DNA from 2 places in the Ureibacillus sp. FSL K6-2830 genome. Region 1 is predicted to be linked to the other one. Evidence: riboswitches for the same ligand, from Rfam matches in the RefSeq annotation. Region 1 holds a riboswitch; the other holds the start of a gene.
The links. A riboswitch is a leader RNA that binds a small molecule or an ion and turns the genes downstream of it on or off. The one in region 1 is predicted to bind FMN.

Region 1 (3,186 bases):
TTCTATGGGGGTCACATTAAACGCACCGCTTCGTAACAATTTTTTTGTAACGAAAGTGTTAACGTCAGTTGAAAAAGGAGGCGGCTTAAAATTTTTTTCAGCCGTCCTCCCTTTTTCTAACACTTATTTTTTAAAGTTAATTTCGATACTATTTCAACCCGAGCTGTCTGAGGGAACATATCAACTGGTTGGATGTACTCAACGGTGTATAGCTTAGATAATTCTTTTAAATCCCTTGCGAAAGTGGATGGGTTGCAAGAAGTATAGACGAATCGTTTTGGTTTAATTTTTAATACGGTTTTAATAAAACTTGGTGCAAGACCAGTACGAGGTGGATCAACCGTTACAACGTCTGGTACAAATCCTTCTTTCGCCCATTTCTTAAGCCACTCTTCTGCTGGACCGTTATAGTATTTGGCATGAGTAAATCCGTGGTTTTGTGCATTTTTTTTAGCATCTTCAATGGACTCAGGAACGATATCCATTCCACGTACTTCTTTTGCATCTTTCGCAAGCCATAAACCGATTGTTCCGACACCACAATAGGCATCTACAACTGTTTCTTTGCCAGTTAACCCCGCGGCTTTTTTGATTTCATCATATAAAACAACGGTTTGTTTTGGATTGAGTTGGAAAAATGCGCGGGAAGATAAATCAAAAGCAAGTTCTCCTAATTTTTCGTGTATCGTCTCTTTGCCGTCAAGTACAATGGTATCATCCCCAAAAATCAAGGAAGTTTTTGAAGGGTTGATATTTTGAGTGATGGAAACAATGCTTGAATCCAAATTTTTTATGCCTTGTACTAATTCCGCTTTTTTAGGAATTTCTTTTTTCGTCGTAACAAGGCAAACTTGTGTTTCTCCTGTTTGAATACCTGTACGAACGACAATGGTGCGAACAATTCCTTTTGATTTTCCATCATAGATTGGAATGTTCAGTTTTTGTAAAAGCTTTCGAATGCCGACAGTAATTTTTGTTGTTATAGGATGTTGTACGATGCAATCATTGATATTTAAGAGTTTATTCGTGCCTTCGACGAACAATCCGGCAGAAACATAGCTACCATTTTTTCGTACCTGGAAAGAGCTTTTATTTCGATAATGCCATGGATTGTCCATTCCAATAGTAATACGTATTTCTGCATTTTCAGCAATCTGTGGTACATATTTTTCTAAAGCTTGAATAACGATATCACGCTTTTCTTTTAATTGTCCTTCGTATGATAAGTGTTGTAATTGGCATCCCCCACATTGCTCATAAATTTTGCATGGAGGGGGTATGCGATTTTTTGAAGTTTCTCTAATTCGCACAATTTCCGCCTCGGCAAAATTTTTATGGATTTTTGAAACTTTTGCTGTGACGACTTCACCAGGAAGTGCTCCTTTTACGAATACAACATTCCGCTTGAAAAAGCCGACACCTTCACCATTGATTCCAAGTCGTTTAATTGTTAATGGAAATTTTTGACCGATTTCGATTTGCACTTTTTCAGACATCTTTTCACGTCCTTTATTCAATCTTCAAATATTATAGCAATCGAATAAGGATAGGTAAAATTGCATATGTATGATTAGTGCAAGATAATAAATCAGTTGATTATGTGGATTTTCTCCGAAATAAGTGTTATTGTTATAGATAATTAAATATTTTTATATCCTTCGGGGTCGGGTGAAATTCCCAATCGGCGGTGATGAAGCAATGCTTCTAAGCCCGCGAGCTCTTTTGGAGCAGGATTTGGTGAGAATCCAAAGCCGACAGTGAAAGTCTGGATGGGAGAAGGATGGTTTGTAAAAAATACCCATTAATCGTTAGTTAATGGGCTAGTTTAGTATACCCTTTTTTACATTCTATCTCCCGCATATAAGCGGGAGTTTTTATTTAGGTATACGTGAAAAATTTGCCTGTACACAGGCTTTTTTGTCATGCCTAAAAATACATCATTCTCCCAACCCCGTTAAGTTTTCGCTTAATGGGGTTTTTGCTTTTATTAAAAAATGAGGGGGATTTACATGTTTACTGGCTTAATTGAAGACAAAGGAATTGTCACTGCTATTCAAAAAGACGAAAAAAGTATGAAAATCGTTATTCATTCTCCAAAAATTGTGTCAGATGCGTCTTTAGGAGACAGTATTGCTGTCAATGGCGTTTGTCTAACAGTTACTCATTTAACAAAAGATGAAATGACGGTAGATGTCATGCCGGAAACTGTAAAAGCCACAACGATTCATCAGTTAAAAAAAGGAGACTATGTCAATTTAGAAAGGGCAATGGCAGCTGGTGGACGTTTTGGTGGTCATATTGTGTCGGGTCATGTGGATGGAGTAGGAACGATTCGCAGCAAAAAGCCGGTATCCAATGCAGTGTATTACGAAATTGAGATGCCGAAAGAACTGTTAGAACAATGTATTCCTAAAGGATCCATTACGATTGACGGGACAAGTTTGACGATTTTTGGAGTTAGTGATACAAGCGTCACAATTTCTCTCATTCCTCATACGTATTCAGAAACGATTTTAGGAATGAAAGGGATTGGCGATCAAGTGAATATTGAGACGGATATGTTGGGAAAATACGTGTTACATCATTTAAAGAAAATCAATCAAAAAGAAGAATCAAAAATTACGTTAGAATTTTTAACTCAAAAAGGATTTTAAGGATGGTGGTTTTAATGTTGAACACGATCGAGGAAGCAATTGAAGAATTGAAAAAGGGGAAAACCATCATCGTTGTGGATGATGAAAATCGGGAAAACGAAGGGGATTTAGTGGCTTTAGCAGAGCATGCAACACCAGAGACCATCAATTTTATGGCGACATACGGCCGAGGTTTAATTTGTACGCCCATCATAGAAGAATTGGCACAAAAATTGGATTTACATGCAATGGTTGCAAATAATACAGACAATCATCAAACAGCATTTACCGTTAGTATCGACCATATTAGCACGACAACAGGCATTAGTGCATATGAGCGTTCAACAACGATTTTAAAAATGATAGATGATGATGCGAAAAAAGAAGATTTTCGCAGACCAGGACATGTTTTTCCGCTTATCGCCAAGAAAAATGGAGTATTGGAAAGACAAGGGCATACAGAGGCTGCAGTTGATCTAGCTAGGATTGCAGGATCATTTCCTGCGGGTGTGATTTGCGAAATTATGGGGGATGACGGAAAAATGTCTCGCCT
Region 2 (3,186 bases), 1.8 Mb from region 1:
AAGTTACAAGGCACGAAAATCCTACCGCCAGTGCAAAAAAGGACTGTCCAAGAGCAAACAATAACGATTCCCCAGTAATATTTGAAAAATCTGGCCATAGGAAAAATTTTACCCCTTCCACTGCTCCATCTAAAGTTAAGCCGCGTACTACTAAAATAATAAATAGAATGAATAATAACGGCATCATAACTTTATTGGCTTTTTCAATTCCGTTTTGCACTCCTAATGCAATGACTAATACATTTGCTAAAGTAAATAGTGCAAGACCTAACAACGTAATCCATGGCGTCCCTATAACATAATTAAAAAAATCTCCTGGATTGGTATTCGGCTCAATGACTCCTCCAACCAATGAAACGCCACTGTATATAAATATCCATCCACCTACAACGCTGTAAAAGGATAGCATAATAAAGCAACCGATAACTCCTAACTTCCCAATCCAAGACCAGCGAAGATTATGGGGGGCTAATAATTTATATGCTGTTACTGCTTCTTTTTGAGTGCTACGACCAATAATATATTCCGATAATAGCATTGGCAATCCTATGAGAAGGGTGAAAATAACAACGATTAAGAAAAAAGCTCCCCCTCCGCTTTGACCTGTCACATAAGGCATTTTCCAAATAGCGCCGAGTCCAATGGCTGCCCCTGCCGAAGCTAATATAAATCCAATTTTACTCGTCCATTGCCCTTTATTTTGATCCATTGTAAAAATTCCTTCCTTTATGACTTTAAACTAATAAACATGATGATTACATCATATCAATTTTTTAAAACAATATAAACTTTCTATAATATTGATCGAACAGAAATATAATGTAAGTAATCATACAATTCCTTCAAAAGGGTATTCGTAATTTACTCAAAATAAAAGAGGTTTGCACAAAACAGCAAACCCCTAATAATCTATGTTCTATTATTGTTTTTGCAATAAATATTGTGCTCTTTGATTTTCAATCCAATTTCTCATCGTTCTAAATAACATCAATACTAACACCATCAACAAAATACCTTTGATAATATTAAATGGCAAAATTCCTAGAACGATAGTTTCTTTTACATCAAATGTACCCATTCCTAAGAAATATGTGTACATTGGCAGGAAAGCAACATAGTTTAATATGCTCATGCCAATTGACATCGTAAATGTTCCAGCTATCAGTCCAAAGATTAACCCTTTTAATGAATTAGTTCTTTTATATACATAGTAAACTGGCATGATAAACAAGATCCCTGTTGCGAAGTTTGCCATATGTCCCACTGGCACCCCAGTAGGAGCACCCATAAATAGCCAATTCAAGATATTTTTAATTAATTCAACTAAAATTCCTGCAACAGGTCCCATCGTAATTGCCGCAATCAATGCAGGAACATCACTAAAATCAATCTCTAAAAATACCGGAAAATACGGTAATGGAAAATTTAAAAACATTAAAATAAATGAAATACTCGATAGCATTGCGATTGTTACAAAAGAACGCAATTTCATTTTGTTCATTAGCACTCTCTCCTCTTTGCTGATTCAACTCGCAAGAAGAAAGGCACATAGTCGACTTCGTTAAAAATTAAAATCCCTTATGCCAAACTAGCATAAGGGAGAAAACGGGTACACGAAAAGCTACACATGACAAAAAGAGAATAGGAAAATAGCGCGTTGGATTAATACAAAAATTTCCAACACAATAATTGCCACGTGTCTAGGTTACATAACGAAAAACGACCGTACCTTCATCTTCTCCCATCCAGACTATACTGTCGGCTTTGGAATCTCACCAAATCCTGCTCAAAAAGAGCTCGCGGGCTTAAGAACAACCGTTCTAATACCGCCGGTCGGGAATCTCACCCTGCCCCGAAGATGAATCATTATTTTATTATTAACTTAGTAATATTATAGGCGTATTCCGAGTATTTGTAAAGGAATTAATATGCAGTATTAAAACAATCATTCTTTATTATTATATCATCATCAGCTCCTAGTCCAAGCCCAAGCAAACGATCCTCATCTTCTCCTCTTGCCGTTAAAACAATAACAGGTATATTCGAATATTGGCGAATGGTCGATAAGAGAGAATCCATCGCCATCTGGCAACATCACATCTAAAATTGCTAGATCAGGCTTAATCCATTGAATCATTTGCTTTGCTTCTTCACAGTTTGTTGCTTGATAAATACGCTGAAACTGCAAAATGGGAGTTAATGATATTAACAATTCCTTCATTCCGGCACTCCAATCAATTTTTAAATATATAAAAATATATTATCCCGGCATTTCTAATACTTCTTCTCAATCAATTTCAAAATACCCAAATGGAAAACTTTATCTATTTTCTAATACAGTATATGGCAACTCATTCGGTCCAACTGGAATTGGCAACGGTTTTGTAAAATCGAAACCTTCCCATTCTGTTTGTACAATGTTTTTAAATTGTACCGATTTATTAAATCCAGCTGCTGTTAATAACATCGCTTCAATCATTTGCATCGCTTCCACTTGATTATACTCAAATAAATCTAAGCGATTTTTAAATGTAATTATTACTACATCATGATTGACAGATACGGAATAATCAGCATTGGGTAAAATCACTGATTTGTAAATATCATTTGTACTTACCTTTAACGCTTCCATTGCTTCTTCTACTGTTGAATAAGTTTCTCTAAAATTCGGTGCTAAAAACTCCGATCCATCATTTTGCACATATTTAAAGTAACTATGTTGCTTTGATTTTTCAGTTAATAGGGTATATTCTTCCCCAATATCTTCTAAAATTACCGGTTCGCTGTTTTCATCAACAATTTCCATTTCACTGTAATCAGAGAAGGTATCTGTTAAAGTAGCATAATAAGTTGCCGCATCTTCATCATATGGATGATTATTCGGTAATTTATGAATAACCTTTCCTTCACTTTCTGTTATTTCACCCACATATGGATGATATTCATTAAACCCTAGTAACTTTTCATTTAACTGCGGAGCATATTCATTGTATAACTCCACCTGTGTTGGATTGTCTTTCCCAAAATCTTCTACAATTTTTTCATTTGGGATTAAGATTGTTACTGGAATGCTTTCTGCTTCATCGCTTGCAAGACCAATCTTGAAAAGAGTGTTTCCTTCCAATTGTTCAGGATATACAGCAGTTTTAATATCAGCGTCCGATGTTGACATAGGTGCAAAGTTTT

Region 2: another riboswitch for FMN. It lies ahead of NSU17_RS02130 (ECF transporter S component); the one in region 1 lies ahead of ribE (riboflavin synthase).

The regions. Positions count from the first base shown of each region.
Region 1 is NZ_JBBOQR010000001.1:2,253,825-2,257,010, forward strand. Features, by position in the region: gene rlmD (23S rRNA (uracil(1939)-C(5))-methyltransferase RlmD) at 117-1,496, opposite strand; FMN riboswitch at 1,651-1,785, shown strand; gene ribE (riboflavin synthase) at 2,010-2,654, shown strand; gene NSU17_RS11065 (bifunctional 3,4-dihydroxy-2-butanone-4-phosphate synthase/GTP cyclohydrolase II) at 2,669-3,186, shown strand, end outside.
Region 2 is NZ_JBBOQR010000001.1:428,811-431,996, forward strand. Features, by position in the region: gene NSU17_RS02125 (sodium-dependent transporter) at 1-709, opposite strand, end outside; gene NSU17_RS02130 (ECF transporter S component) at 920-1,501, opposite strand; FMN riboswitch at 1,730-1,864, opposite strand; partial or broken gene NSU17_RS15890 (response regulator) at 1,966-2,116, opposite strand; gene NSU17_RS02140 (hypothetical protein) at 2,321-3,186, opposite strand, start outside.